Regions from separate parts of the Streptomyces sp. NPDC050703 genome, predicted to be linked through region 2. Evidence: riboswitches for the same ligand, from Rfam matches in the RefSeq annotation. Region 2 holds a riboswitch; each other region holds the start of a gene.

What was found. Region 2 has a riboswitch for cyclic di-AMP ahead of AB0I16_RS11705 (LysM peptidoglycan-binding domain-containing protein). Riboswitches for the same ligand answer to the same signal wherever they lie in the genome.
Region 1: it holds a riboswitch for cyclic di-AMP, as region 2 does, so the genes downstream of both, AB0I16_RS05010 (C40 family peptidase) here and AB0I16_RS11705 (LysM peptidoglycan-binding domain-containing protein) in region 2, are expected to answer to the same signal.
Region 3: it holds a riboswitch for cyclic di-AMP, as region 2 does, so the genes downstream of both, AB0I16_RS02300 (M23 family metallopeptidase) here and AB0I16_RS11705 (LysM peptidoglycan-binding domain-containing protein) in region 2, are expected to answer to the same signal.
Region 4: it holds a riboswitch for cyclic di-AMP, as region 2 does, so the genes downstream of both, AB0I16_RS18400 (transglycosylase family protein) here and AB0I16_RS11705 (LysM peptidoglycan-binding domain-containing protein) in region 2, are expected to answer to the same signal.

What each region holds. Positions count from the first base shown of each region.
Region 1 covers NZ_JBFAHX010000004.1:54,883-62,535, reverse strand. Annotated here, with positions in the region: gene AB0I16_RS05020 (NlpC/P60 family protein) at 1-1,065, opposite strand, end outside; gene AB0I16_RS05015 (hypothetical protein) at 1,413-1,766, shown strand; gene AB0I16_RS05010 (C40 family peptidase) at 1,914-3,116, opposite strand; cyclic di-AMP (ydaO/yuaA leader) riboswitch at 3,124-3,280, opposite strand; gene pcrA (DNA helicase PcrA) at 3,538-6,105, shown strand; gene AB0I16_RS05000 (M23 family metallopeptidase) at 6,182-7,653, opposite strand, start outside.
Region 2 covers NZ_JBFAHX010000009.1:119,020-126,672, reverse strand. Annotated here, with positions in the region: gene AB0I16_RS11730 (endonuclease/exonuclease/phosphatase family protein) at 107-943, shown strand; gene AB0I16_RS11725 (carboxymuconolactone decarboxylase family protein) at 1,081-1,587, shown strand; gene AB0I16_RS11720 (FBP domain-containing protein) at 1,817-2,308, opposite strand; gene AB0I16_RS11715 (TetR/AcrR family transcriptional regulator) at 2,380-2,955, shown strand; gene AB0I16_RS11710 (GDSL-type esterase/lipase family protein) at 3,155-4,360, shown strand; gene AB0I16_RS11705 (LysM peptidoglycan-binding domain-containing protein) at 4,458-5,198, opposite strand; cyclic di-AMP (ydaO/yuaA leader) riboswitch at 5,204-5,358, opposite strand; gene AB0I16_RS11700 (GNAT family N-acetyltransferase) at 5,970-6,545, opposite strand; gene AB0I16_RS11695 (ABC transporter substrate-binding protein) at 6,892-7,653, shown strand, end outside.
Region 3 covers NZ_JBFAHX010000002.1:143,712-151,364, forward strand. Annotated here, with positions in the region: gene AB0I16_RS02285 (DNA topoisomerase IV subunit A) at 1-514, opposite strand, end outside; gene AB0I16_RS02290 (pitrilysin family protein) at 727-2,115, shown strand; gene AB0I16_RS02295 (pitrilysin family protein) at 2,112-3,497, shown strand; cyclic di-AMP (ydaO/yuaA leader) riboswitch at 3,701-3,863, shown strand; gene AB0I16_RS02300 (M23 family metallopeptidase) at 3,876-4,700, shown strand; gene AB0I16_RS02305 (GntR family transcriptional regulator) at 4,936-5,622, shown strand; gene AB0I16_RS02310 (HPr family phosphocarrier protein) at 5,844-6,125, opposite strand; gene AB0I16_RS02315 (GNAT family N-acetyltransferase) at 6,293-7,653, shown strand, end outside.
Region 4 covers NZ_JBFAHX010000017.1:147,694-155,346, reverse strand. Annotated here, with positions in the region: gene AB0I16_RS18425 (NAD(P)/FAD-dependent oxidoreductase) at 1-6, opposite strand, end outside; gene AB0I16_RS18420 (Ppx/GppA phosphatase family protein) at 405-1,346, opposite strand; gene AB0I16_RS18415 (DUF501 domain-containing protein) at 1,343-1,891, opposite strand; gene AB0I16_RS18410 (septum formation initiator family protein) at 1,978-2,457, opposite strand; gene eno (phosphopyruvate hydratase) at 2,565-3,845, opposite strand; gene AB0I16_RS18400 (transglycosylase family protein) at 4,151-4,885, opposite strand; cyclic di-AMP (ydaO/yuaA leader) riboswitch at 4,890-5,040, opposite strand; gene AB0I16_RS18395 (transglycosylase family protein) at 5,229-6,299, opposite strand; gene AB0I16_RS18390 (cytochrome P450) at 6,418-7,653, opposite strand, start outside.

The DNA.
Region 1 (7,653 bases), on a different contig from region 2:
CACCCGCGTGGCTCCCGCGAACGGCATCTGGTCGACCGGTGCCAGCCGGACCGGAGCGCTCGGGTTGGGGGCGTGGATCATCTGACCGTTGCCCACGTAGATGCCTACGTGGCTGATGCCGGAGTAGAAGAACACCAGGTCACCGGGGCGGAGCCCGGAGCGGGGCACGCGCTCGCCCGCGGCGATCTGCGCATAGGAGGTGCGGGGCAGTGAGACGCCTGCCGCGCGGTACGCGGCCTGGGTGAGCCCTGAGCAGTCGAAGGCGTCGGGGCCTGTGGCGCCCCACACGTAGGGGCTGCCGATCGCCTGGTACGCGTAGGAGACGGCGGATGCCGCCCGGGCGTTGGGAGCCTTCGACGCAGCCCCTGCCGCCTGCCGGGCATCCGTGCGGGACGTCCGGGGGCCGTCGGCGTCCGCCTGGCCTTCGATGCGCTCGTCCGTGGCTTCCGCGCGCTGCTCGGCGGTGAGCCGGGAGAGGAGTCGCTTGGCCTCGGAGAGCTTTCCGGTGACCGTGGCCTTGTGCTTGCGCAGCTCCGCCTGGCGTGCCCGGAGGGTGGCCAGGCGGCCGTCGGCCTCGTCGTGCAGCTGGTCGATGCCCCGCAGATGCTCCCGTACGCCGCTGACCGTGGCGGCCTGGTGGCTGCCGGCCCGGTCGGCGAGCGAGGCGCGCTCCAGGTACTGCTCGGGGTCCGAGGAGAGCGCGAGCTGCAGGGAGGGATCGAGGCCGCCGGCGCGGTACTGGGCGGTCGCGTAGGAGCCGAGGCTCTGCCGGGCGGTGTTGAGCCTCTGCGTCCTGCGGGCCGCCTCGTCACGCAGCTCGCCCAGCGATTTCTCCGCCTTGTCGACCTTCTCCTTGGCGCCGTTGTACTTCTCGGTGGCGATCTCCGCCTCGTGGTACAGCGCGTCGACCTTCGACCTCACCTCGGCCGGGCCGAGCTGCGGCTCCGCGTGCCCCGTGCCGTCGAAGGCGGTCGCGGAGGCGGCTCCCGCGAGGACGATCGTGGCGGCTGTGCGGGCCGTGCTCCCGCTGAACGAGCGGTGCCGGGGCTTGCGGTGTGCTGCCACGAAGAGAGCTCCTCACATGTCCGGCGGCGGCCCGCACAGGGGGAGCGGACCGCCGCCGGACCTTTCTCGGCGGTGGTGTCCGACTGCCGCCCGTGCGCCGGGCGGCATTGGGGAGCCGGTCACCTGGGGAAGGACGCTAAGCGGGGCCGTCACGGGTTGGCCGCGGATTGTGCGCAACTGTCGTGAGTGGGCGGAACGGTGAACGGGTCTGACCGTGGCGGTCGCGAAGCGGGGCGGCCTTCGTGTACGGCCCTGACCGATACGGCGGATACAACCGTCCGGCCCTCGCAGAGCTGCTACGGGCCCGCCTGCGACCGGCGTGGGGGGCGAGGGTTAGGCTCCGGCCCATGGACGTACTCATCCATCTCTTCGTCGCCCTGCACATCATCGGCATCGCCTGCCTCCTGGGCGGCTTCCTGACCCAGATGAAGCAGATGGGCCAGGGCACGGCCCGCTTCGTCCCGGCGATGCTGCACGGTGCGCTGACCATGCTCGTCACCGGTGTGGTCCTGGTGGGCCTCAACCAGGCCGACGACAACGCGGTCAACAACCTCAAGATCGGCATCAAGATGGCCGTGCTGATCGTGATCCTCGCGCTGGTCTATGTGAAGCGTGACGAGGAGAAGATCGACAAGGGCGTGTTCGGGGCGGTGGGGCTGCTGACCACGGCGAACATCTTCATCGCCGTGCTGTGGACCTGATGCCGGGCTGCTGAGAACGGGACCAGGGAAACGCCCTCCACGCACGCGTGGAGGGCGTTTTCGTCTTCCGTGGTGCCGTTTCCGTAGTCACTCCGGCACCGGCAGGGCGAGGCGCGGTGCGGTGCGGCAGGGTGCGGAGAGATGGAGCTAGGCCGGGCGCACCACGCTGTGGATCGGCATGTAGTAGATGGACTCGACGCGGACGTTCGCGCCCGGCTTCGGGGCGTGGATCATCTTGCCGTCGCCCGTGTAGATCCCTACGTGGCTGATGTCGTCGTAGAAGAAGACCAGGTCACCCGGTTCGGCGTCCGCCGTCTTCACGGTCGTCCCGACCTTGACCTGGTCCCATGTGGTGCGCGGCAGTGATATCCCGGCGGCCTTCCAGGCGTCCTGGGTGAGGCCGGAGCAGTCGTAGGAGTCGGGGCCCGCGGCGCCCCACACGTAGGGCTTGCCGATCTGGGCCTCCGCGAAGTCGATGACCTTCGCGGCCTTGGTGGCGTAGCTCCCGTCCGAGCTTCCGGAGCCGGAGCCGGAACCGGAACCTGTGCCCGGGCCAGAACCCGAGCCGGTGCCCTGACCGTCTCCCCGCTCCTTCTCCCGTTCCCGCTGCGCCGCCTCCTCGGCCCGGCGCTCGCGCTCCGCCTCGGCGGCCTGCTCGCGGGCCAGCCTCTCGGCCTTCCGCTTCGCCTCCCGCTCCCTCTCGCGCTCGATCGCCGCGAGCCGTGCCTTCTCCTCGGCGGTCAGGTCCGACAGCAGCTCGCGCGCCTCGCCCAGCTTCTTCTGGACGGTCCGCTTGCTGGTCCGCAGGTCGTCCCGCGAGTCGGTCAGCGTCCCAAGGCTCCTCGCCGCCTTCGTGCGCTGCTTCGTCGCCGCCGCCCGCTGCGTCTCGTAGTCGTCGACGGCCTTCTTCTGCCGCGTGGTCAGCCGGTCCGCCAGGTGATTCTGGTCGAAATAGCCCTGCGGATCGTCGGCCAGCAACATCGTTGCCGTCTCCGAGACGCCTCCGGTGCGGTACTGCGCGGCGGCGAAGGAGCCGAGTTCCTGACGTGCGTCGTTCAGCTTGTCCGTGCGTTTGGCCACATCGTCCAGGAGGTGGTCGACCTTCTTGCGCTGCTTCTCGGTCTTCTCCTTGGCCGAGTTGTACTTCTGGGTGGCCACGCCCGCCTGGTGGTAGAGGTCGTCGACCTTCTTCCGCACCTCTTCGAGGCTGGGCCTCGTGGGCGAGGCGGGCGCGGCCTGGGCGCTCTGCGACAGAAGCGCCACGGAGGTGAGGGCGGCCGTGGTGATGCCGACGGCGGGGGCGGTGCGGACTCCGGCCGGCCGGTTCCGCGGCTTGCGGTGCGACGCCAAGGGAGGCGACTCCTTCCGTAGCCCGCCTACCGGGTTAGCTGTCGGGTTCGGGCGGATGGTCCGGAAGGTTGCCCTACGGTTCCGTACTGCGCACGGGACCGATTCACCCCAGGTTCTCGGTGGGTCCCCGGCTCCGAACATGTCGGACTCGGCGGGGGCCGCGCGTTCCCGGCGGGGTTCGCCGGTGGGAATACGAGCGGCCCGCGCAGCACGCTAGCCAACTTGTGCGACGCCTGTGAAGGTCGATGCTCGATATGCCCGATACGTTTTCGTGACGTTACGAGGCTCCGGCGCGGCCCGTGCGCAGCGTGCCCACAGGGCCGTCTCGGACGGTGTCCGGCCGTGGACATGCCGTGAGCGACGGACGGGTCGGCGGAACCCGGCGCGGGTTGTCAGTGGGTCCGCCTAGACTCGGGAGGCGATGAGCAGCCTCTTTGACGACAGCTTCCTGGCGGACCTGCAGCCCTCCCGGGCCGCGGACGAAGAACACCCGCCCCCGCCCGAGGACAGCGCTCCGGAGCACGTTCCGGACGATTTGTTCGACGGGAAGTTCGACGCGCCCATGACCCGGGACACGCACTACCGGGACGGTGCCCCGCGCCCGGTGACCGACCCGGCGACGCTGCTCGAAGGACTGAACGAGAACCAGCGCGCGGCCGTCGTGCACGCGGGTTCCCCGCTGCTCATCGTCGCCGGCGCGGGCTCCGGCAAGACCCGCGTCCTGACCCACCGCATCGCGTACCTCCTCGCCGAGCGCGGTGTGCACCCGGGCCAGATCCTCGCGATCACCTTCACGAACAAGGCCGCGGGCGAGATGAAGGAGCGCGTCGAGCAGCTCGTGGGCCCCCGGGCCAACGCGATGTGGGTGTCGACGTTCCACAGCGCCTGCGTCCGCATCCTGCGCCGCGAGTACAAGAAGCTGGGCTTCACGTCCTCGTTCTCGATCTACGATGCCGCGGACTCCAAGCGCCTGATGGCCCTGGTCTGCCGCGACCTCGATCTCGACCCCAAGAAGTTCCCGCCGAAGTCGTTCAGCGCCAAGATCTCCAACCTCAAGAACGAGCTGATCGACGAGGAGGACTTCGCGGGCCAGGTCGCTGGGGGCACCTCCCAGGCCGGCGGCTCTGGGGGAGGCTTCGAGCAGACCCTCGCCCAGGCCTATGCCATGTACCAGTCACGTCTCCGCGAGGCGAACGCACTGGACTTCGACGACCTGATCATGACGACGGTCAACCTCCTGCGCGCCTTCCCGGACGTCGCCGAGCACTACCGCCGCCGCTTCCGCCACGTCATGGTCGACGAGTACCAGGACACGAACCACGCGCAGTACGCCCTGGTGCGCGAGCTGGTCGGCCCCTCCGGGGGCGAGGGCGACGACCCGGCCGAGCTGTGCGTGGTGGGTGACGCGGACCAGTCGATCTACGCCTTCCGCGGCGCCACCATCCGCAACATCCTCCAGTTCGAGGAGGACTACACGGACGCGACGACGATCCTCCTCGAACAGAACTACCGCTCCACGCAGACGATCCTGACGGCGGCCAACGCGGTCATCGAGCGGAACGAGAGCCGCCGCCCGAAGAACCTCTGGACCAACCAGGGCGCGGGCGCGCGCATCACCGGCTATGTGGCGGACACCGAGCACGACGAGGCGCAGTTCGTCGCCGACGAGATCGACCGCCTGGTGGACGCGGGAGACGCGAAGGCCGGCGACGTCGCGATCTTCTACCGGACGAACGCGCAGTCCCGCGTCTTCGAAGAGATCTTCATCCGCGTCGGCCTGCCCTACAAGGTCGTCGGCGGCGTCCGCTTCTACGAGCGCAAGGAGGTCCGCGATGTGCTGGCCTACCTGCGCGTTCTCGCCAACCCCGAGGACGCCGTCCCGCTGCGGCGCATCCTGAACGTACCCAAGAGGGGCATCGGCGACCGTGCCGAGGCGATGATCGACGCGCTCTCGCAGCGCGAGAGGATCTCCTTCCCGCAGGCGCTGCACCGTGTCGACGAGGCATACGGAATGGCGGCCCGCTCCACGAACGCCGTCAAGCGGTTCAACACGCTGATGGAAGAGCTGCGGACCATCGTCGAGTCGGGCGCGGGCCCGGCCGTCGTCCTGGAAGCCGTACTCGAACGCACGGGCTATCTGGCCGAGTTGCAGGCCTCGACGGACCCGCAGGACGAGACCCGCATCGAGAACCTCCAGGAGCTCGCGGCCGTAGCGCTGGAGTTCGAGCAGGAGAACGCCCAGCGGGAAGAGGCCCAGACCGCCGGTGGTGAGGCTGCGGCGGGCGATGCGGGAGCAGGTGAGGCGGGAGCAGGCGATGCGGTGACGGCGCCGGCAGGATCGCTCTCCGACTTCCTTGAGCGTGTCGCACTGGTCGCCGACTCGGACCAGATTCCGGATGAGGAGGACGACGGCTCCGGAGTCATCACCTTGATGACGCTCCACACCGCCAAGGGCCTGGAGTTCCCTGTCGTGTTCCTGACCGGCATGGAGGACGGCGTCTTCCCGCACATGCGCTCCCTCAGCCAGGTCAAGGAGCTGGAGGAGGAGCGCCGCCTGGCGTACGTGGGCATCACGCGCGCACGGGAGCGGCTCTACCTCACGCGCTCCTCGATGCGCAGCGCCTGGGGCACGCCCTCCTACAACCCGCCGTCGCGCTTCCTCGAAGAGATTCCGGATACGCATCTGGACTGGAAGCGGAAGGGCTCCGTCGGCGCTCCGGCGTCGTCAGGCCCGGCTGCGGGCATCGCCTCGTCGCTGTCCTCGTCGCGGTCGCGCGCGGGGGGCGCGCAGGGCTTCGCCACGCGCCGCGCCTCGGAGAAGCCGGTGGTCTCGCTGGCCGTCGGGGACCGGGTCACGCACGACCAGTTCGGCCTCGGCACCGTGGTCGGAGTGAAGGGCACGGGGGCGAACGCGGAGGCGACGGTGGACTTCGGCGAGCCCAAGCCGAAGCGGCTCCTGCTGCGGTACGCGCCGGTCGAGAAGCTCTGACGCCTACGGCCTGGTCGGACCCGAGCGACGACCAGGCCGTACGGACGGCGGGCGTCGGAGGCTTCGACGGCCGGGGCTACGTCGGGTCGAGGCCGTGGCTGCGCAGCCACGGCAGCGGGTCGATCGCCGAGCCGCCGCCGGGACGCACCTCGAAGTGCAGGTGCGGGCCGGTGGAGTTGCCGGAGTTGCCGGAGAAGGCGATGACGTCGCCCGCCTTCACGGGACCGCTGGAGATCTTGTGCGTGGAGAGGTGGCAGTACCACGTCTCCGTGCCGTCCTTGGCCGTCACGATCGCCATGTTGCCGTAGGCGCTGTTCCACTTCGTGGAGACGGTCCCGTCGGTCACCGCCATGACCTCCGAGCCGTACGACACGGGGAAGTCGATGCCGGAGTGTGCCGACATCCAGTTGACGCCGGCCTGGCCGTAGGAGGCGCTGAGCCCGTGCTGCTTCACCGGCAGGACGAACTTGGGACGGAGCCGTTCCTTGCGTGCCGCTTCCGCCGCCGCCTGCTTCTCGGCGGCCGCCCTCTCGGCCTTGAGGTCGATGCGCTCCTGCGTGCGGCTCGCGCGGTCGGCGAAGTCGCCGGCGTCGGCGGAGAGGTTCGCGAGCTGGGTGTCCAGCTTGTTGTTGGCGGTCGAGGGCTTCACGGACGTGACGTCCGGGGCCGAGGCCGTCGTCTCCCTCTTGTCGTTGCCGCCGAAGTCGCCCACCGAGGCGGCGGCCACACCGGCGACACCCATCACACAGGCCGAGGGCACGGCGACGGTGAACAGGGCGGAACGCTTCGCGGGCGTACGGCGACGGGTCCGTGAACGGCCCTGGCCGGAGCCGCCGTTCTTCGCGCGGGAGGCGCGCGGCGCGGTGCCCGGGGCCACCGTGACCGGTTCGTGCTCCGCGGTGTCGTGGAGGGCGTCGGCCTCGTGGGGGACGTCGGCGGAGATTTCGTACGGGTCGGCGAGCTCGTACGACTGCGAGTCTCGGAGGTCTGCGACGTCTGCGACGTCTGCGAGGTCCGCATGATCCGCGAGGTCGGCAGGGTCCGTGAGGTCCGCGGGGCCCGTGAGGTGCTCAGAGTGCTCGGGATGCGAGTGGTGCGGGTGGTGCGTGTCGCCGGCGGAGTTCCACGCCGTGGCGTCGTACGCCGCCCCCGTGTCGAAGGCCGGTGTCTCCCACTGCCCGGTCTGCGGCGCCTGGTTCCAGGCGGTGGTGTCCCACTGGCCGGTGCCGTCGGGGGTCGGCTGCGCCGGGATGTCCGCGAGGTGCTGCGCGTCACCGAGGTGCTGGTGGCCGCCGGTCGCCCACGCAGAGGTGGTCTCGAAGCCGCCGGTGTCGTACGTGGCGGTGTGGTGCTGCGCGGCGTACGCGTCGTAGCCGATGGCCGGCTGGGGCCCCGTGTCGGTCGCCCACTGGCCGGTGCCGTGGTCACCGCCGGGCATGTCGCCGAAGAGCGGGTCCACCGCGAAGGTACCGGTGTCGATGGCGCCGGTGTCGAAACCGCCGGTGGAGTAGGCGTCGTAGCCAGGGCCACCGTGATGGGCACTGTGCG
Region 2 (7,653 bases):
CCCCACCTCCACCTTCACCTCTCCCCGCGGATCAGAGGCCTGTGTTGCCGACGATGCCCGTCGCATAACCTGGCGGCACAGAGGGAGATCCCGACGGAGGAGGGCCATGGTGCTCGGCAGGGGCACGCGGTTGTTCGCGGTCGTCATGACCGCGGTCTGCGCCATGCTCGTCGGCCCCAGCGCGCCGAGCGGTTCCCTCTTCATCAGGACGCTGCCGGTCGACGCCGCCGACGCCGTCGTACCGAACCGGGTCATGACGTGGAACATCTGCAACCCCTGCGACGACAGCAACGCGGACAGGGCGGCGGAGATCGCCACGTACGCGCCGCAGGTCATCGGCCTCCAGGAGGCATGCGTACGCGACGTGGAGCGGATTCGTGACTACCTGGAAGGCTTCTACGGACTGGTCTACCACGTCGAGTACGGGACGGTCCTGCGGAACTGGGGCCGCTGCGGGGGAGCCCCGTGGAGCCCCGGAGCCTTCGGCCAGGCGATCCTCTCCGCGGCCCCGATGACGGACCGCGTCGCCGTGGAGTACCCCGACGGCGGCTCCGAGGACCGTGGCTACCTGGCGGTCACCACGGAGGTCGGCGGCAAGCAGGTCCGGGTCTTCAACACGCACCTGGCCCAGCGGGCCCAGGAAGCGGTCCGGGCGGCCCAGACCGGCGTACTCGCCGCGCAGGTCGAGCGGCACAGCCGCGCGGTGGTTCTCGGCGACTTCAACGCCGTGCCGGACGCGCCCGAACTCGCCCCGATGTGGAAGCTCGCCACGGACACGGACCCCGAGTGCCGTCCGCCCGCCGCCACCTGCGAGCCGACCACCGACTGGCAGAGCAAGTTCGACTACGTCTTCCTGCGGGGCATCACCCCGCTCGAACACCGCGTGCGGCCCTCCTCGTACTCGGACCACCACATGGTCCACACCGACCTCGACGTGACCTGACGGCTGACCGGACGTGACCGCCCGTCCGCCGGTGAGGGGACCGCGTGGGAACTGATTCCCACGGACCTGTCACATCGTTCCGCCGGGCTCCGTCATCGCAGTGACAGTAACGCTGAAGCGATGAGGAGTTGTTGAGCATGAGCACGCGTACGATCACGGCAGAGGTCCCGATGGTTCCGCGGATGACGGAGGACCCGGCGCGGCTCGTGCCGGAACTGGCGGACGTGTCGGCGGCGTTGTTCAAGGTGGTGGGCAACGGTTCGGTGCCGCGGCCCACGATCAGCCTGGTGCAGCTTCGCGCGGGGCAGATCGTCGGCAGCACGTACCTGACCGTTCTGCACACCGGATTCCTGCGCAAGGCCGGGCAGTCGGAGGAGCGGATCACCTCGGTGGCTTCCTGGCAGACCTCGCCCTACTTCACCGGTGCGGAGCGCGCCGCGCTGGCCCTGGTGGAGGCGGTGCTGCAGGCGCCTTCGCACGGTGAGCGGGTGTCCGACGAGCTGTACGCCCAGGCGGCCGAGCACTACGACGCCAAGGCGCTCACCACGTTGATGTTCGCGATCGGCCAGGTCAACTTCTTCATCGCCGTCGCCCTCATCGCCAAGCCCGTACCGGGCCGTTCGTTCACCGACCCCTGGAACTAGGATCTGTCGCAGGCCCTGCGGCCAGTCGGCCACGCCGTAGCCGGTGACGGACAGGAACGCGGCATGGGGCGCCCCGTGGAAGCCCAGACTCTCCGCGCCGTAGGCCGCGCGAGCCGGGTGGTCGCCGGGGAGAACGCGCTGCCCACCGCGGTCTGACCGGCCCTACCGGGTTGCGCGGCAGGCCCTGGCCGCCGTCGGGGCAGGGGCGCCGTCACCGACGGCGCCCCCGTCACGCGGTGACCGACGCGATGAACGCGGAGAGGTTCGCCACGGTCCGCTCGTTCTGCTCCTCCAAGGTGAGCGACTCGTGGAACCGCCCGCCTATCCCCGCGTCCTTCTTGCCCCGCACGTACAGGGAGCAGGCGAGGTCGCTGCACATGTAGGCGCCCACGGAGTTGCCCTGCTGCCCGGCCTTGCCCGCTTTCGGGGCGACCATCAGCGACACGCCGCCCGTGTGACTGGTCATGCACAGAGTGCACATGCTGCGCCGCGTGTGGGACACCCCCGAGCCGGGGCAGCGCATCGCCAGGGCTACGGGGCGGCCCTCCAGCTCTGTGGCGAGGTAGGCCCGGCCGGGGGACTGGGGGTCCCGCCAGCCCAGGAAGTCCAGGTCGTCCCAGGGCCGCTCGGCCAGGTCGCGGGGGACGGACAGGCGCTTCGCCTCGCCCTTGGTGCAGTTCACGAACGCGGTACGGATCTCTTGCTCGGTCAACGGTCTCATGAGCGGTAGGCTAAGTTTCCTAAAACCGTTAGGCAAACGATTAAAGCTTGTCGTGGGATGGGGCGAAGGTTATGGCTAGAGCAGGGCTGACTCCGGAGCGCCTGACCCGGGCGGGGGCGGAACTGGCCGACGAGGTCGGTTTCGACCAGGTCACCGTCTCGGCGCTCGCCCGGCGGTTCGACGTCAAGGTCGCGAGCCTGTACTCGCACCTGAGGAACTCCCAGGACCTCAGGACGAGGATCGCCCTGTTCGCGCTGGAGGAGCTGGCGGACCGGGTCGCCGAGGCCGTGGCCGGGCGCGCAGGGAAGGACGCGCTGACCGCCTTCGCCGACGCCTACCGCGACTACGCGCGGGAGCACCCCGGCCGCTATGACGCGGCCCGCCTCAGGCTCGACCCCGAGACGGCCGCCGCCGGCGCCGGGGTGCGGCACTCCCAGATGACGCGGGCGATCCTGCGCGGCTACGACCTGACGGAGCCGGACCAGACACACGCGGTCCGGATGCTGGGCGCCATGTTCCACGGCTACGTCAGCCTGGAGATGGCCGGGAGCTTCAGCCACACCGCCGTCGACTCGCAGGAGTCGTGGATGTGGGTCCTCGACTCCCTCGACGCTCTGCTGCACAACCCCCGCCGGGTCACGCCGTGAGGAGCGGGCCACCAGGGCCTCCGGCCGACGGCCCGCCCGCCCCCCCCCGGCCGACGAGCTGACACAGGGCATGACCAGGCAAGCAAGGCAGGACCAGGCCGGCAAGGCAGGACCAGGCCGGCAGGGCAGGGCAAGACATGACCGGGCAAGCAAGGCAAGGCGCTACCAGGCAGGACAAGGCAAGGCGAGGCACTGAGCGATGAGCACTGATCACGGCTGGGGCACCACCCCTGTCACCACCCCCGTCACCCCCGACCTCCTGCGAGGCTTCCTAGATCTGGAACCGACCGCGCACGGCCTGCTCCCGCACCGCCTTCCCGCCCGGGCCCGGCGCCAGATCCCCGACGACCAGCTCGCCGTGGCCGAGGCGCAGCCCTCCGGCGTACGCCTGGCATTCCGCACCCGCGCCACGACCGTCGAGCTGGACACCCTGCCCACCAAGCGGACCTACCGCGGCTTCCCGCCCCCGGCGGACGGCGTCTACGACCTGCTGGTCGACGGCCGCCTCACCGCGCAGGCCACGGTGACCGGCGGCAATCTCCGTACGGTCACCGACATGGTCACCCAGTCCGCCGAGCTGAGGGAGGGGCCTCCCGGCACCGCCCGGTTCGCCGGTCTGCCCGCGGGTGACAAGGACATCGAGATCTGGCTCCCGCACACGGAGATCACCGAGCTGATCACCCTGCGCACCGATGCGCCGATCGAGCCGGCGCCGGACAGGGGGCGCAGGGTGTGGCTGCACCACGGCAGCTCCATCAGCCATGGTTCGAACGCCGCCCACCCCACCGCCGTCTGGCCCGCCCTGGCGGCGGCCCGGGGCGACGTGGAGCTGGTCAACCTCGGGTTCGGCGGCAGCGCGCTGCTCGACCCGTTCACCGCCCGTGCCATGCGGGACACCCCGGCGGACCTGATCAGCGTCAAGATCGGCATCAATGTCGTGAACGCCGACGTCATGCGGTTGCGCGCCTTCGGCCCCGCCGTCCACGGCTTCCTCGACACCATCCGCGAAGGCCACCCGACGGCACCCCTGCTGGTCGTGTCCCCCGTCCTGTGCCCGGTCCAGGAGGACACCCCCGGCCCCCTCATGCCCGACTTCGACGGCGGGACCCTGCGGTTCAAGGCCACGGGTGACCCGGCCGAACGGGCCGCCGGGCGTCTGACCCTGAACGTCATCCGCGACGAACTCGCCCGGATCGTCGGACAGCGGTCGGCCGACGACCCCCACCTGCACTACCTCGACGGCCGGGAACTCTACGGCGAGAGCGACTACGCCGAGTTCCCGCTGCCGGACGCGATCCACCCCGACCCCGCGGGGCACCGCCGTATCGGGGAGAACTTCGCACGGCTCGCGTTCGGCGAGGGCGGCCCCTTCGCCACCGCGTCACCCGGGCGGGCTGACGCGTAAGCAACACCGCCCGCACTCGCTCCGGTTACGGGCTGAGCCCCGGACGCATGGCGTGCCGGGGCTCAGAGGGCATGCGGCGGGGGGTGGGGTACGGGGATCAGTACGGGCCGTTCACGTTGTCGATGGAGCCGTACCGGTCGGCCGCGTAGTTGCAGGCGGCGGTGATGTTGGCGACCGGGTCGTAGCTGTCCAGCGAGGTGCCGGGCACGTGGTAGGCGGCGAAGGTGGGCGCGATGACCTGCAGCAGACCCTTGGAGGGGGTGCCGGCGACGGCGTTGGAGTCCCAGTTGTTAATGGCCATCGGGTTGCCGGAGGACTCACGCATCACGTTGCGGTGGATGCCCTCGTAGGTGCCGGGGATGCCGTGCTGGGCCATGATGTCGAGCGACTCCTTGATCCAGCCGTCGAGATCGTTGGTGTAGGTCTTCTCCGCCGGGGCGGCGGCGGGCTCGGCGGCCGCGCTGTCGCGCTCGGAACGGTCCGCCCGCTCGGCGGCCGGCCTGGGTTCGGCCGCGTCCTTCTCGCCGAGGGTGAGCTTCAGGCCGGGGTGGATGAGGCCCGGGTCGCCACCGAGGACGTCGCGGTTGTTCTCGTACAGGCTCTCCCAGCCGCCGCTCACGGAGTGCTCCTGAGCGATCGTGGCGAGCGAGTCACCCGCGGCGACGACATAGGTCGCCGGGGCCGCGGCGGGCTCGGTGACCGCACCGGCCGGCGCCGCGTTGGCGGCGGTCGCACCGAGCACGGGGAGTACGAGAACGGCCCCGCCCGTCCCCGCGAGGGCGATGCCCCGGTGGAGCGCGCTGAACTTGGGGCGGCGGTGCTTTCCCTTTGCGGGCATGACGAAATTCCTCTCCGTCGCCTGCGAGGTGAGCTGTCGGGTTCGGACGGGAGATGTCCGGCCGCACTGTGCGCGCGACTTCACCCCGAGCCGTTCCGTAATCCGGACCGGCGGCTTACCTGGGTCCCCCGCTCCTGCCATGCGTAAGTGAGTGAGTGGGTGGGAGGGTTTCCGGACAGCGGCAGGATTCGGCGTTCCATCCGGATTGACGGTGACGTTAGGCGAGAAAGGCCCGAAGGAACAAGTCCCGAATTCACCCGGAGAAAGCGCGGGATCGGTTTCTGATGATCAGAAAGCGGGCCCTTCCTTGATCGATAGACCCAACTTTCTTTGCCTGGAACGGGAAATCCGCTCGGGCGTTTTGAGCCGCACGATGGGCGGCGTGACTCATTTCACTCAGGAGTACGCGGCGGGGTGGGGGCTATCTGCATAAATTGGTCATACCGGGCGGATCGGGGGCGTGCGTTCGCCCGGGAGTGCCTTCTGTGAGTGGCTGACCAGTCGGGCCGACGGCGCGGTTCGGCCGCTGGCGGCCGGCTTCGGACTTCCGGCTTCCGGCTTCCGGCTTCTGGCGTTCGTGGGACGAGCCATGGGTTTCCGGGCTCGAAATGCTCGGCGCCCGGGGCGAGTTGAGGACGTCGCGCGTCACCACGCCGAATTGCTGTCGAATTCCGACAGGATGTCAGCCGGGTTCTGTTGACTGCCTAATGCGGTGAGTAAAAGGTGGAAAGCGGATTACCCGTGGCGCCGAACTGCCGGCTCCAGCCGCACCTACTGCCCCCGCTGTCCCGCTTTCCACCGCTCCCCGGTGATCTCGTACCGCACGCCTCCGAACTCGGAACCCTCGACCGCCTCCATGTCAGGAGGAGTGGGGATGGCGGCAGCGAACTCCATGTCCAGCTTCTCCATGACGTTGCGCGAGCCGTGGTTCACGGACATCGTCGCGGCCCGGACCACGCGCACGCCGAGTCGCGTGAACGCCTTGTCCAGCAAGGCCCGCGAGCCCTCGGTGGCGTAGCCCCTGCCCCACGCCGCCTGCCGCAGCCGGTAGCCCAGTTCGACCTCGTCGAGCGGGCCGTCCGGCTCGGGACGCAGATGGAACCAGCCGATGAAAGCGCCGCCGTCCCTCTCGTGCGCGGCGAAGAGCCCGAGGTCGCCGTCCCACTTCTCGTAGCCGGCCAGGATGTTCGGCAGATGGCGCTCGCGGACGGTCTCCGGCGCGGTCGGTTCGCCGCCGCTCAGGTAGCGCATCACCGCCGGGTCACTGTCCAGTTCGATCAGCAGCTCCGCGTCATCGACGGTGAAGTGCCGCAGGGCCAAGCGCTCGGTCGTCAGATAGGTGTCCACGAGTCGATCTTGCACGCAGTGGAGCGGGCGGCCCAACGGTTTTTCCCGCGCCTCCGCCCGAACCGCCTCCGCCCGAACCGGCTCCGCCCGAACCGGCTCCGCCCGAACCGGCTCCGCCCGAACCGCCTCCGCCCGAACTGTCTCCGCCCGAACTGCCTTTGTCCGCGCCGCGTTCGCCCGACCGCGAACTGCTCGGAACTCGGCGCGCATCCGGCACGACTACTGCAGTGCCAGGCACTCACGCAGAACCACCACCAGTCCGCGCCCACCCGCTCCACCGCTTTCATCGCCCTCATCGCCCCGAAAGGTACGTGAAACAACGGTGCGTCCAAGACCCACTGCTGCCGTGCTCGCCGCAGCCCTCACCTTCCTCGTCGGCGGCCTGTCCGGTTGTGCCTCCCCGTCGTCGACGTCCTCCGCGTCCGCCTCCGACCGGCCGGGCAAGGCAGGCGACGACTCCACGGGAGACGGGACCTCGGCGGCCTGCCCCGCCACGGCCGATGTCGCCGAAGTCCCGAAGCGGGTGGTCACCCTGGACGCGGGAGCCGCCGCGTTCCTGATCGCGCTCGGCCTCGGGGACCGGATCGTCGGGACGGCGGGGCCCGAGTTCAAGGACGACTTCTCCGGCGCGATGCGGAAGGAACTCGACGCCCTGCCCGTGCTGAGCGGCAAGGTGGCCAACAAGGAGTCGGTGATCGCGGCGAAGCCCGATCTGGTGACCGGCATCTCCCGGTACGAGCTCGGCTCCTTCGACGGAACCCCCACCCAGAAGCAGCTCAAGGAGAACGGCATCGCGGCGATGGTCGCCTGTGACACGGCCAAGGGCCGGTCCACGAACATCGACGCCACCTACCGCTACATCACCCACCTCGCCGAGGTCTTCCACGTACAGGACAAGGGCAAGGCACTCATCGCCGACATGAAGCGCGAGGTCGCGGACCTGACGGCGTCCGCGGGGAAGAGGGCGGACGCGGTCCCGGTACTGAGTCTGTCGGCGGCGCCGGCCGGTGGTGCGGGCATCAACACCAGCGGAGGGTCGAGTCACGCGAACGGCGTGATCACGCTGGCCGGGGGACGGAACGTCGCAGCCTCCACCCCCGGTGACTTC
Region 3 (7,653 bases), on a different contig from region 2:
GGAGGGCTGACGGCTCCATCTCCTGGCCGTCGTAGTTCGGCTCGAAGTCGACCGTGTCCTCGTCGATCGACTCCGTCATCAGGGACGTGGCGTCGGCCATCCGGCACTCGGTGTACCGCATGGCGGCCGGCGGGTCGTCGTTGCCCAGCGAGCCGAAGTTGCCGTGGCCGTCCACCAGGGGCAGGCGCATCGAGAAGGGCTGCGCCATGCGCACCAGGGCGTCATAGATCGACGCGTCGCCATGGGGGTGCAACTTACCCATGACCTCGCCGACGACACGGGCGCACTTCACATAGCCGCGGTCGGGGCGCAGACCCATCTCGTTCATCTGATAGACGATCCTGCGGTGCACCGGCTTCATGCCGTCGCGGGCGTCCGGCAGGGCGCGGGAGTAGATGACCGAATACGCGTACTCGAGGAAGGAGCCCTGCATCTCGTCGACGACGTCGATGTCGAGGATCCTCTCCTCGAACGACTCGTCGGGCGGCGGGGTCTTCGTGCTGCGGCGGGCCATCGCTGCTGCGGCTCCTTCGACAAGCAAGTGCGGGTTCTGACGCCGACCATTGTGGACTGTCCCACTGACAACGCCGACCACGACCCGTGCACCGGCGGTGTCGGAGGCGACTACGCCGTGAGCGGACCGGGAACTTCGTGAGGTGTCGGCACGCTGCATACAGTGGCGGGACTCGCAGCAATTCTGCAGATTCAGCGATCGAAGGGACGTACATGCCCATGGGTCACACGGCCACAGCCGAGCCCGGCTCCGGCGGCCTGACAGCGACCGAGCACCGGCTGGCCAACGGCCTGCGCGTGGTGCTCTCCGAGGACCACCTGACCCCGGTCGCCGCGGTGTGCCTCTGGTACGACGTCGGCTCGCGCCACGAGGTCAAGGGACGGACAGGTCTTGCTCACCTTTTCGAGCACCTCATGTTCCAGGGCTCGAAGCAGGTGTCGAACAACGGCCACTTCGAGCTGGTCCAGGGCGCCGGCGGCTCGCTCAACGGCACGACGAGCTTCGAGCGCACCAACTACTTCGAGACGATGCCCGCCCATCAGCTGGAGCTGGCCCTGTGGCTTGAGGCCGACCGGATGGGCTCGCTGCTCACCGCGCTAGACGAGGAGTCCATGGAGAACCAGCGGGACGTGGTGAAGAACGAGCGCCGCCAGCGCTACGACAACGTCCCCTATGGCACCGCCTTCGAGAAGCTGACCGCCCTCTCGTACCCGGAGGGCCATCCGTACCACCACACGCCGATCGGCTCCATGGCGGACCTGGACGCGGCCACCCTGGAGGACGCGCGCCAGTTCTTCCGTACGTACTACGCGCCGAACAACGCGGTGCTCTCGGTCGTCGGCGACATCGACCCGGAGCAGACGCTCGCCTGGATCGAGAAGTACTTCGGGTCCATCCCCTCGCACGACGGCAAGCAGCCGCCGCGCGACGGCTCCCTGCCCGAGCGCATCGGCAGGGAGATCCGCGAGGTCGTCGAGGAGGAGGTCCCCGCCCGCGCCCTGATGGCCGCCTACCGGCTGCCGGAGGACGGCACGCGTGCGTGCGACGCGGCCGACCTGGCGCTGACCGTCCTGGGCAGCGGTGAGTCGTCGCGGCTCTACAACCGGCTCGTGCGCCGGGACCGCACCGCCGTCGCCGCCGGGTTCGGCCTGCTGCGGCTCGCCGGCGCGCCCTCGCTCGGCTGGCTCGACGTGAAGACCTCGGGCGACGTCGAGGTCCCCGTCATCGAGGCCGCCGTCGACGAGGAGCTGGCCCGCTTCGCCGAAGAGGGTCCCACCCCGGAGGAGATGGAGCGCGCGCAGGCGCAGCTGGAGCGCGAGTGGCTCGACCGGCTCGGCACGGTCGCGGGCCGCGCGGACGAACTGTGCCGGTACGCCGTCCTCTTCGGTGACCCGCAGCTCGCCCTCACCGCCGTGGGACGCGTCCTCGACGTCACCGCGGAGGAGGTCCAGGAGGTCGCCAAGGCCCGCCTGCGGCCCGACAACCGCGCGGTGCTCGTGTACGAGCCCGTGGCCGCCGGAGGCGCCGGGGAGACGGCCGCCGACGGGACCGAGCAGACCCCCGCCGGCGAGACCGAACAGGAAGAGGAGGCGGCGAAGTGACCGAGGCCGCGACCATGCAGTTCCACCCGCAGCCAGAGCCCGGCACGGCCAAGCCGTGGGCCTTCCCCGCCCCCGAGCGCGGCGCCCTGCCCAACGGCCTGACGGTGCTGCGCTGCAACCGCCCCGGCCAGCAGGTCGTCGCGGTGGAGGTCCACCTGGAGGCCCCGCTGGAGGCCGAGCCCGCGGGCCTCGACGGCGTCGCCACGATCATGGCGAGGGCCTTCAACGAGGGCACGGACAAGCACTCCGCCGAGGAGTTCGCCGCCGAGCTCGACCGCTGCGGCGCCACCATGGACGCGCACGCCGACCACCCCGGCGTCCGCGTCTCCCTCGAAGTGCCCGTCTCCCGCCTGCCGAAGGCGCTCGGACTGCTCTCCGACGCCCTGCGCGCCCCCGCCTTCGCGGACAGCGAGATCGAGCGCCTGGTCCGCAACCGCCTCGACGAGATCCCGCACGAGGCGGCCAACCCGGCGCGCCGGGCCGCCAAGGAGCTGTCCCGGCAGCTCTTCCCGGCGAGCTCGCGCATGTCGCGCCCGCGCCAGGGCACGGAGGAGACGGTCGGCGCCATCGACTCGGCGGCGGTGCGCGCCTTCTACGAGAAGCACGTCCGTCCGGCGGCGGCCACCCTGGTGGTCGTCGGCGATCTGCAGGGCGTCGACCTGGACGAGATGCTCGCGGACACCGTCGGCACCTGGACGGGCAGCACGGCGGAGCCGCGCCCCGTGCCGGCCATCACCGCCGACGACACCGGCCGTGTGGTCATCGTCGACCGTCCCGGAGCCGTGCAGACGCAGCTCCTGATCGGCCGCATCGGCCCGGACCGGCACGACCGCGTCTGGCCGGCCCAGGTCCTCGGCACGTACTGCCTCGGCGGGACCCTCACCTCCCGGCTCGACCGCGTCCTGCGGGAGGAGAAGGGCTACACCTACGGTGTGCGCTCCTTCGGCCAGGTCCTGCGCTCGGCCCCGGACGGCTCGGGCGCCGCGATGCTCGCCATCAGCGGATCGGTCGACACGGAGTCCACGGGCCCCGCGCTCGAAGACCTCTGGACGGTGCTGCGCACGCTCGCCGCGGAGGGCCTGACCGACGCCGAGCGCGACGTGGCGGTGCAGAACCTGGTGGGCGTCGCTCCGCTCAAGTACGAGATGGCGGCCTCCGTGGCGGCCACGCTCGCCGACCAGGTCGAGCAGAACCTCCCGGACGACTACCAGGCGCAGCTCTACCGGCAGTTGGCCGCCACCGGCACCGTGGAGGCCACCGCGGCGGTCGTGAGCGCCTTCCCGGAGGACCATCTGGTGACGATCCTCGTGGGTGACGCCGCGCGCATCGAGGAGCCCGTCAGGGCCCTCGGCATCGGCGACGTGAGCGTCGTCTCCGGCTGAGCGGCGGCGCGGAGTCAGGGCATACCGGGACCCCGGTGGCCGTTTGTGGCCCCGGGGTCCCCATATGTCCGAATTACCATGGAGGTTGCCTGTCTGCCGTGTGGCGTGCGCTACAAAAGAGGCGTTCTGTTTGTCGTTCGAAAGAGGACACGTTTAGCGTCGGTCCGGCTGTTCGTCACGCAGTACGCCGCAGCCGCGGCACCGGACAGTCATCGCCGAGTCCCCGTACGGCGCGAGCCAGGGGAGCCGGGGACCCACACGTCCCTTGGGGTGAATCGGGCACCTTGCCGCACGGTGAGGGACTCGTAGGAGACCTTCCTGCTCCGAACCCGTCAGCTAACCCGGTAGGCGAGAGGGAAGGAAAGGACCAGCCGCTTCATGGCGTTCACCCGTGCCACCGGGAAGCACCGTCGTCCGAGCCGCCTGACGCGCACCACGGCCAACGCCGCCGGTGTCGCCGCGCTCACCACCACCGGTGTCATCGGGAGCCTGGCGGGCCCCGCGCTCGCCGCCGCCGACGACGCGCCCATCGAGCACACCGGACTCACCCAGGCGATCTCCGTCGGCGACTCGCTCGCCGACGGCGTCGACGCGCAGGCCGCCGCCCAGCGCCAGGCCGCCGACGACGCCGCCGCGGCCAAGAAGGCCGAAGAGGCGGCCAAGAAGGCCGAAGAGGCCGCCAAGAAGAGGGCCGCCGAGGAGAAGCGCAAGGCCGAGGCCGAGGCCAAGGCGAAGGCCGAGAAGGAGCGCGAGGAGAAGGAGCGCGCCGCCCGCGCGGCCGAGCGCAAGCGCCTGAACACCTACGCCTCCCCGATCGCCGGCTCCTACGTCTCCACGGGCTACCAGACCGGCGGGGCCATGTGGTCCTCCGGCAGCCACACCGGCGTCGACTTCCACGCCTCCTCCGGCACCCCGGTCCACGCGGTCGGCTCCGGCACCGTCGTCGAGGCCGGCTGGGGCGGTGCCTACGGCAACAACGTCGTGATCAAGATGAACGACGGCACGTACACCCAGTACGGCCACATGTCCTCCCTCGGTGTCACCGTTGGCCAGACGGTCACCCCGGGCCAGCAGATCGGCCTCTCCGGCTCCACGGGCAACTCCAGCGGCCCGCACCTGCACTTCGAGGCCCGCACCAGTGCGGAGTACGGCTCGGACATCGACCCCGTCGCCTACCTCCGCGCGCACGGCGTCAACGTCTGACACGTCTGACCGACGCGACCGACACCCCCGCGTCGTACCGACACCCCCGCGTCGTACCGACACCCCCGCGTCGTACCGAAAGCCCCGGCTCACGAATGAGCCGGGGCTTTCGCCGTCTGGCCAAAAGATATCCATGAATTCCCTCGCCCCGTCGGAAAACGCGACACCCTGCAATAGAGTCGCGGAAAGAGCGTCGGTCGACCGCGTCGCGCGGTATCAAGGCGGAGGTCAGGGCATGCGCATTCCCGCGCACTCGGTATGCACGGCGATACGGGACGACATCATTTCCGGAGTCCATGAGAGAGGCAGCCGGCTCACCGAGGACCTCCTCGCACGCCGCTACGGCGTCTCGCGCGTTCCCGTGCGCGAGGCCCTGCGCACCCTGGAGGCCGAGGGCTTCGTCGTCAGGCGCAGGCACGCGGGCGCATGCGTCGCCGAACCCACCGAGCAGGAGGCGGCCGACCTGCTCGACGTGCGCTCGCTGCTGGAACCGCTCGTCGCGGCCCGCGCGGCGCGCCGCCGCACCGACGCCCACCTCAAGGTCCTGCGCGGCCTCGTCAAGGTGGGCGGGGAGCGCTGCCGGAAGGGTCAGGGGGAGGATCTGGCCTCGCTGGAGGGCTGGTTCCACGAGACGCTCGCCCAGGCGTCCGGCAGCCCCGGGCTGATCACGCTGCTCGCCCAGCTCCGGCAGAAGACCGCCTGGATGTACGCCGTCGAGCCCTCCGCCGCGCCGGACGAGGCCTGGGCCGAGCGCGCGGCGATCGTCGACGCGGTCTCCCGCGGGGACGCGGAACGGGCCAGGGCGCTCGCCGCGGCGCACGCGGAGCGCACGGCGTCGGCCCACAGGCCGCGGCCCGCCGGACGCGCCCACCGCGTGAGGGGTCCGCAACGTGCCGTAAACACGGCGGGCCTTCTGAATTAACGCGGGCGCCGTACAAAAGAGAGTGGACGCCGGTGTGAGAAGGGCGCGGAATTTCAATGCGCTTTATGCGCCATGCTCCGTTGGCGATGTTGGCGATGTTGGCGATGTTAGCGATGCGCAGAGCGCCGCAATGCCGTGAAATCAGGAAGCGCGGAAAGCGCCGCATACGCCAAAGGGTCCACCCCGTGGCAGGGTGGACCCTTCAGTCGGTGCCGCTCGGTTCAGACCGTCTCCGGGAGCTCCTCAAGGCCCTCGGCGACGAGCTTGGCCAGACGGTCGAGGGCGGCGTCGGCGCCCTCGGCGTCGGACGCGAGGGTGATCTCCTCGCCGCCCTGGGCGCCGAGGCCGAGCACCGCGAGCATCGAGCCGGCGTTGACCGGGTTGCCGTCGGCCTTGGCGATCGTCACGGGTACGCCGGCGGCCGTGGCCGCGCGGACGAAGATGGAGGCGGGTCGGGCGTGGAGGCCCTCGGCCCAGCCGACGTTGACGCGGCGCTCAGCCATGTGTTGCTGCCCTTCCAGGTGTTTCCAAGTTGTCTAGACCAGTGTCTCATGTCGGCACGGGTGCTCTGCCGACCGTACGCCCAGGTCATCCGGCCGGCTGTCCCCGCGGTCACCGGGCTCCCAGCCTGCCAAGGTCCGAGCCGCCCCGCGACCCGTACCCTGGCTCCATGCAGACCCCGTCGGATCAGTCGGATCAGCAGGAGCGGCACGACTACCCCGCGCACTGGGAAGCCGATGTGGTGCTGCGAGACGGAGGCACCGCCAGGATCAGGCCCATCACGGCCGAGGACGCGGACCGCCTGGTCAGCTTCTACGAACAGGTCTCGGACGAGTCGAAGTACTACCGGTTCTTCGCGCCCTACCCCCGTCTCTCCGCCAAGGACGTGCACCGCTTCACCCACCACGATCTGGTGGACCGCGTGGGCCTGGCGGCGACGGTGGGCGGCGAGTTCATCGCGACCGTGCGGTACGACCGCATCGACGAGCGCGGCATGGCAGCCGCCGCGCCCGCCGACGAGGCCGAGGTCGCCTTCCTCGTGCAGGACGCCCATCAGGGCAGGGGAGTGGCCTCCACCCTCCTCGAACACATCGCGGCGGTCGCCAGGGAGCGCGGCATCCGGCGCTTCGCGGCCGAGGTGCTGCCCGCCAACACCAAGATGATCAAGGTGTTCACGGACGCGGGCTACCAGCAGAAGCGCAGCTTCGAGGACGGCGTCGTACGCCTGGAGTTCGACCTGGAGCCGACGGACCGCTCGCTCGCCGTGCAGCGCGCCCGCGAGCAGCGCGCCGAGGGCCGGTCCGTGCAGCGCCTGCTGACGCCGGGATCGGTCGCGGTCATCGGCGTGGGCCGGACCCCGGGCGGCGTCGGGCGCAGCGTCCTGAGCAACCTCCGTGACGCCGGGTTCGCCGGGCGCCTGTACGCGGTGAACAGCGCCTTCGAAGAGGGCACCCGGGTCGAGGGCGTGCCCGCGCACCGCGCCGTGGCGTCCGTGGCCGAACCCGTCGACCTCGCCGTGGTCGCCGTGCCCGCCGACCGTGTGCCGCAGGTCGTCGCCGAGTGCGGCGAGCGCGGGGTGCAGGGCCTCGTCGTGCTCTCCGCCGGGTACGCGGAGAGCGGCCCCGAGGGGCGCGAGCGGCAGCGCGAACTGGTGCGCCGGGCGCGCTCGTACGGCATGCGCATCATCGGCCCCAACGCCTTCGGCGTCATCAACACCTCCCCCCGGGCGCGGCTCAACGCCTCGCTCGCCCCGCAGTCGCCCGCGCGCGGGCGCATCGGTCTGTTCACCCAGTCGGGGGCGATCGGCATCGCGCTGCTCTCCGGGCTGCACCGCAGGGGAGCCGGCCTGTCCACGTTCATCGGCTCCGGCAACCGGGCCGACGTCTCCGGGAACGACGTCCTCCAGTACTGGTACGAGGACCCGGACACCGACGTCGCGCTGATGTACCTGGAGACCATCGGCAACCCCCGCAAGTTCACCCGCCTCGCCCGCAGGGCCGCGACCGCCAAGCCGCTCGTCGTCGTCCAGGG
Region 4 (7,653 bases), on a different contig from region 2:
GCTCATGCCATCGAGTATCCACCTGTCACAGGGGGGTCGCTCGTGCGCCCCTTCACAAGGATGGGGAGGGGCTCTGCTACACTTCGCCGCCCACGTGACCGAGGTCATGACGCCCGAGGGGAACCACGGCGCCTCGCGAGTCGTTGCTCACCCCTCGTGAGCTGCCCATCCACCGCCGGGCGCGGACCGAACCACCGGGCGGCCCCCTCTTCCGGACGACCGCCGGACCCCCTGGACCGAAGGCCGTGAGGGCCTTTGATCGCCCCTTTCGGGGGCCCGGAGCCGGAAAACCTCGCCCATCCGCACCGAATCTCTTGTGAAGAACTTCACGAACTTTCCCGACGGACTGTCGCCGAAGCCCCTCCGGACCCCTCTCCGGCCCGCTCAGACGCTGCGCGACGCGCTCAGGCGATCGACCAGCCGATGCCGTCGAGGATGTCGTGTTCGCTCACCACGACCTCCTCGGCGCCGATCCTTTCCATGATCGACAGGAGCACCAGGGCGCCCGAGGCGATCACGTCGACGCGGCCCGGGTGCATCGCGGGGATCGCGGCCCTCTCGGCGTGGGTGGCGGTCATCAGGCGGTGCGTGATGGCGCGCACCTGCTCGTGGGAGAGGCGCGCGTGGTGGATCGCCTCGCTGTCGTACTCGTCGAGGCCGAGCGCGATGGCCGCGACCGTCGTCACCGAGCCCGCGAGGCCGACCAGCGTGCGCGCCTCCGTGAGCGGCACCGTGCGCCCGGCGAGGTCGAGGGCGGCCTCGATGTCCGCGCGGACCGCGTCGAACAGCTCCGGCGAGGGCGGGTCCGCGACCGCCCCGTCACGCACGAGGTGCCGCTCGGTCATGCGGACGCAGCCGATGTCGACCGAGCGGGCCGCGCGCACGGAGTCGGTGCCGACGACGAACTCCGTCGAGCCGCCGCCGATGTCCACCACCAGGTAGGGCGTGGCGAGGTCGGCGCGGCCCGTCAGCTCCTTGGTGGCGCCGGTGAAGGAGAACTCCGCCTCCTGGTCGCCGCTGATCACCTCGGGGTCGACGCCGAGGATGTCCCGCACGCCCCGTACGAAGTCGTCGCGGTTCTCGGCGTCGCGGGACGCGGAGGTCGCCACGAAGCGGAGGCGTTCGGCGCCGTGCTCCTCGATGACCGCGGCGTACTCGCGGCAGGCCGCGAAGGTGCGCTCAAGGGCCTCCGGCGCGAGGCGGCCCGTCCTGTCCACGCCCTGGCCCAGGCGGACGACGGTCATCCGGCGGTCCAGGTCGACCAGCTTCCCGGTGGCCGGGTCGGCGTCGGCGACGAGCAGCCGGATGGAGTTGGTGCCGCAGTCGACGGCGGCGACGCGGGTCACTCGGCGCCCCCTTCGGCGGCACCCTCGGCGGCGCACGGCGTGACGCAGGGGCCCTTGGCCCACCACTCGGGGAGCATCGCCAGCGCCTCGTCGCCCAGCGGGTTCACGCCCGGGCCCGCCGCGAGGGAGTGGCCGACCAGGACGTGCAGGCACTTCACGCGGTCCGGCATGCCACCCGCGCTCGGGAAGCCCTCAAGGACCTCGATGGCGTCGCGGCGCGCGATGTAGTCCTCGTGCGCCCTGCGGTACGCGGCGGCGAGGTCGGGGTCCGTCTTGAGCCGCTCCGACATCTCCTTCATGACGCCGTTGGCCTCCAGCGTGCCGATCGCGGACGCGGCCCGCGGGCAGGTGAGGTAGTACGTCGTCGGGAACGGCGTGCCGTCGGGGAGGCGCGGCGCCGTCTCGACGACGTCCGGCCGGCCGCAGGGGCAGCGGTGCGCGATGGCCCGCAGTCCGCGGGGCGGGCGGCCGAGCTGCTGCTTGAAGGCCTCGACGTCGGCGTCGGTGGGCTCGGTGCGCGGGGTGGTCGGCGGGGGCGTGTGCATGCCTGTCTTTCCATCAGTGGTTCGATCGGCGGCGCGATCGAGGGTCGGTCGTCGGGCGGTCGAGGCCGGTCGTCGGGCGGTCGACGTCAGTCCGCGGGGCGGTCGGCCTTGTCGACGCCGTCCCAGACGTTCGAGTACCAGGGGCGCGCTGCCGCCCCTTGGTCCGCGCGCCGGCTCCTGGCCGCCGCCGGGTCGATCACCGTGAAGCCGGTCTCGCCCGGCATCACGTAGTGCAGGCGGTCCCGGATGCGCTGCTCGGCGTACGCGTCGTCCTCCCAGCGGGCCTTCTCGTCGCGGAGCTTCTCCACGTCGGCCCGCTGCTCGCTCTGCTGCCTGCGCAGGTTGTCGATCTCCGCCCGCTGCGAGACGTACTGCCTTATCGGGTACGCGAGCACCACGACCAGCGAGCAGAGCACCAGCGCGAGGAGCGCGGCCCGGCCGGTGAGCCGGGAGCGGCGGGCCTGGCGCCTGGTCTGGGAGCGGTAGACGCGCTCGGCGGTCTGCTCGCCGAGCAGCCGTAGCCGGGTAGCCGTGGAGAACCGGTCCTTGGTACCGGCCTTGGCCATGGGTTCCGCCTCCCCGAAGCAGCGCGTGCACGTGACTACGTCCCCGCACACGGTACGGGACCGGGTGCGGGGACGTAGGTAACCGGGCTTCACGCCAGGGGCACGGGTCAGCCCTTGTAGCGCGGGAAGGCGCTGCGGCCCGCGTACACGGCGGCGTCGTCGAGGATCTCCTCGATGCGCAGGAGCTGGTTGTACTTGGCGACGCGCTCGGAGCGGGCCGGGGCGCCGGTCTTGATCTGGCCGCAGTTGGTGGCGACGGCCAGGTCGGCGATGGTGACGTCCTCGGTCTCGCCGGAGCGGTGGGACATCATGCACTTGAAGCCGTTGCGCTGGGCCATCTCGACGGCGTCCAGGGTCTCGGTCAGCGAACCGATCTGGTTGACCTTGACGAGGAGGGCGTTGGCCGAGTTCTCCTCGATGCCGCGGGCCAGGCGCTCGGGGTTGGTGACGAACAGGTCGTCGCCGACGAGCTGCACCTTGTCGCCGAGCTTCTCGGTGATGGTGGCCCAGCCGGCCCAGTCGTCCTCGAACAGCGGGTCCTCGATGGAGACCAGCGGGTAGGAGGCGACGAGCTCGGCGTAGTACTCGGTCATCTCGGCGGCCGAGCGGCTCTTGCCCTCGAACTCGTAGGAGCCGTCCTTGTAGAACTCGGACGCGGCGACGTCGAGGGCGAGCGCGATCTGCTCGCCGGGGACGTAGCCCGCCTCCTTGATGGCCTCAAGGATGAGGTCCAGGGCGGCGCGGTTGGAGTCGAGGTTCGGCGCGAAGCCGCCCTCGTCGCCGAGGCCGGTGGCCAGGCCCTTGTTCTTCAGGACCTTCTTCAGCGTGTGGTAGACCTCGGTGCCCCAGCGCAGGGCCTCGGAGAAGGACTCCGCGCCGATCGGGGCGATCATGAATTCCTGGATGTCGACGTTCGAGTCGGCGTGCGACCCGCCGTTCAGGATGTTCATCATCGGGACGGGCAGCAGGTGCGCGTTCGGACCGCCGAGGTAGCGGAAGAGCGGCAGGTCGCTGGCCTCGGACGCGGCGTGCGCGACGGCGAGCGAGACGCCGAGGATGGCGTTGGCGCCGAGCGAGCCCTTGTTGTCGGTGGCGTCCAGGTCGAACATGGCCTGGTCGATCAGGCGCTGCTCGGTGGCGTCGTAGCCGACGAGCTCCGGGCCGATCTGCTCGATGACGGCGAGGACGGCCTTCTCCACGCCCTTGCCCTGGTAACGGTTGGGGTCACCGTCACGGAGTTCGATGGCCTCGAAGGCTCCGGTGGAGGCACCGGACGGAACGGCTGCACGACCCGTGCTGCCGTCGTCGAGGCCGACCTCGACCTCGACCGTGGGGTTGCCTCGGGAGTCCAGGATTTCCCGGGCTACGACGACGTCGATGGACGGCACGAGCATCTCCTTCTGGGATGTGACGCGTTTACGCGGGGCCGCTTCGGCCCTGCGTCTCCTGAGCCTAACCGGCCCGGAGCCTTCAGCCAGCCGACCGCCCGCCCCGTGGGACGTACAAGCGCCCAAATACCAGGGAATCGGGACGGAAGCCCGCTTTTCTACTGGCCGGTAGCTCGCTGAAGGCGAACACGGCGGTGCGGACATGACCCCGCCCCGGTGCGTACGGGGGATACGCGCACCGGGGCGGGGGGCCGTGGGGACGGGGGCGGCCGTGCCTCCGCCGAGGCACGGCCGAGCCGGCCGGGTCAGCTGAGGTGCAGCTGCTGGCCCGGGTAGATGAAGTCGGCGTTGTCGATGATGTCGCCGTTGAGCTTGTAGACCTTCTGCCAGCCGCCCTTGACGTCGTGCGCCTCGGCGATCTTCGACAGGGTGTCGCCCGTCTTGACCTTGTACTCGCCGTCGCCCTTCTCGACCGTCTTGCCGGTCGGGGTCTCGACGGTCTTCTCGGTCTGGGCGCGCGGGGCGGGCTGCGGCTTGGGCGCGGCCTGCTGCTGCGGGGCGGCCTGCTGCTGCGTCTGCTGCGGCTGCGGCTTGCTCTGCTGCTGAGGCGCCTGCTGCTGGGGCGCCTGCTGCTGCGGGGCCTGCTGCTGGGCGCCGCCGCCGTTGGAGGCGTTGGAGAGGCCGACGCCACAGCTCGGCCAGGCACCCTTGCCCTGGCCCGCGAGGACCTTCTCGGCGATCTCTATCTGCTGGGCCTTGGTGGCCTTGTCTGCGCTGGGCGCGTACTTCGTGCCGCCGTACGCGGCCCAGGTGGACGGCGAGAACTGCAGGCCGCCCTGGTAGCCGTTGCCGGTGTTGATGGACCAGTTGCCGCCGGACTCGCACTGGGCGACGGCGTCCCACTCGGCGTTGGTGGCGGCCGAGGCCGAACCGGCGGCCATCAGCGGGGCGGCCACGGCGGCACCGGTGACACCGGCGAGCGTGACGACACGGGTGGCCTTGGACGGACGGCGGTGCTTGCCCTTGCCGGAAAACAGCATGAGTTGATCCCCTCACCGACGCCTGCGAGGTGAGCTGTCGGGTTCGGGCCAGTGAAGTTGCCCGGCCGCACTCTCCCGAGTGCGGCTCCACCCCTAGCCGCATGACACGGCGCTTACCTTGGGTCCCCCGCTCCTGCCCACGGCGCTCGAAGCGACGACTGTTCCCGTCCGGCCGTTGGCAGGATTCGGCGTACCGACCGGCGGGGCCCACCAGTGGCGAGCGGTCACGACCGTAGACAGGAGACCACCGGAATTTCAAAGACGATCAGGGCTTCTGAGACCCATCTCTCACTCGCGCCAAAAGGTGCATACAGCACGAAGTGCCCCGCGGACGCATCGTCAACTACCGCTGCTTTTCGCCCAGATCGAGGCTCTGACCGGGGAGGATGAGGTCCGGGTCGTCCCCCACGGTCTTCTTGTTCTCGGTGTAGAGCGTGTCCCAACCGCCGTCGATGCCGTGGTCGTCGGCGATCGCCGAGAGGTTGTCCCCGGAGCGGACCGTGTACGTGCCGTCGGCCGGCTTGTCCGTCCGCTCGCCGCCGCGTGAGGCGTGCCGGCCCGAACGGTCGCCCGCCGCCGCCCCGGTGGCGTCCTCGGCGGTCTCCTCGGCGCTGCCGCCGCGGTGGCGGCCGGTGGAGCCCGCGGACTCCTCGTCCCGGCCTGCGGGCGAAGTCGCCTCGTCGTCGGCGGACTTGCCGGAACCGTCCGGCGCGCCCTTCCCGGGCGTGTCGTCCGCCCCGGCCTTGTCGCCAGCCCCGCCCTTCTCGCCCTTCTCGGGGGACTTGTCGGGCTTGCCTGACTTGTCAAGCTTTTCGCGGCCCTTCTCCCGGTCGGAGCCGGCTTCCGGCGTGTCGCTCGCGTCGCCGGAGGGCTTCTCGCCGTCCTTCGCGTCGTCCGAGGGCTTGTTCTCGGCCTCTGACGCCTCGTCGGACGGCTCGTCCTTCTTGCCGGAGCCCTCGGACCCCGACGAGCCGGAGCCGGCCGGTCCGGACGACTCGGGGACGATCGGGTTGCCCGGGTCCACGTCGGCCGCGGGGGCGTCCTCGGTGAGGCCGGCGATCGGGGCGCAGCTCGGCCAGGCGTCGGAGCCCTGTGCGTCGAGGATGCGCTCGGCCACGGCGATCTGCTGCGACTTGGAGGCCTCGTCGGCGCTGGGCGCGTACGCGAGGCCGCCGTTGGCCTCCCAGGTCTCCTGGGAGAGCTGGAGACCTCCGTAGTAACCGTTGCCCGGATCGGCGCTCCACGCGCCGCCGCTCTCGCACTCGGCGAGCTTGTCCCACGTCGCCGTGGGGGCGGCGCTCGCGCTGGTCGCCCCGAGGAGCGGGATGGCGATGGCGGATCCGGTGACTCCTGCCGCGACGATGAGGGCCGGGGCCTGGCGGGGGCGTCGGTGACGACCATTGCCGGAGAGCATGCGGTTGCCTTTCAGGAGACTGGTGCGGCGATCGGGGCAGCGGGGTGCCCGAGTCGACGTGAACGTAGCCGCAGTCGAACGCTTGTCACAAGTCGATGCAGCGGAGATCACGCGAAAGTCACAATGGTGACGCCTCGTCAGCCGCGGCCGGTCCCTGTGCGGGTGTGAACGTCACCGGCAGCGTCCGCAGCCCGCGCATGATCAGCCCGCCACGCCACCGCAAATCCGCCGGATCGGCCGCGAGTTGCAGGTCGGGCAGGCGCCTGAGCAGCGTCGCGAGGGCCGTTCTGCCCTCCAGGCGGGCGAGCGGGGCGCCGAGGCAGTAGTGGATGCCGTGGCCGTACCCGAGGTGCTGGTTGTCGCGGCGCGACAGGTCCAGCGTGTCGGGGTCCTCGAACCGCTCGGGGTCGCGGTCGGCCGCCGCGAGGACGACGAGGACGGGGTCGCCCGCGGCGATCCGCTGTCCGCCGATGGTCAGCTCATCGGTGGCGAACCGCCACGTGGCGAGCTCCACGGGCCCGTCGAAGCGGAGGAGTTCCTCGACGCCGGTCTCCAGGAGCCCGGTGTCGCCCTCCGCGAGCGCCTTCTGCAGGCGTTCGCGCTGCTCGGGGTGGGTCAGCAGCGCGTACACGCCGTTGCCGATGAGGTTGACGGTGGTCTCGAAGCCGGCGAAGAGCAGGATGAAGGCCATGGCGGCGGCCTCGTTCTCCATGAGGTGCTCGCCGTGGTCGGAGGCGCGGATCAGGCCGGAGATGAGGTCGTCGCCTGGTTCCAGGCGCTTGCGGTGGATCAGCTCGGCGAGGTAGCCGCGCATCTTCTTCACCGACCGGGCCACGCCGCCGCGCGGGCCGCCCCCCTGGCCCGGCTTGACATGCCGCATCATCATGCCCGCCCAGTCGCGGAAGTCGTCCTGGTCCTCGCGCGGGACGCCGAGCAGGTCGCAGATGGCGTAGATGGGCAGCGGGAAGGCGAACTCGTGGATGAGGTCGGCCTCCCCCCGCTCCGTACCGTTCCCGGCGAGGATCGCGTCGATCAGGGCGTCCGTCAGCTCCTGCACCCGCGGCGCGAACTCCGCCACGCGGCGCGGCGTGAACGCCTTCGCGACGAGCCTGCGCAGCCGGGTGTGGTCCGGCGGGTCGATGTTGAGCAGATGCGTCATCAGCTCGGCCTTGCGCTCGCCGGGGATGCCGGTCTTGCCCTTGGCGTGCGCGGGCTCGTCGTGATGGGCGGGGTTCTTGCTGAGCCGCTGGTCGGCGAGGGCCTGCTTGGCGTCGGCGTACCGCGTCACCAGCCATGCCTCGACCCCGCTGGGCAGCGTGGCCCTGTGCACGGGGGAGTTCTCCCGCAGCCAGGC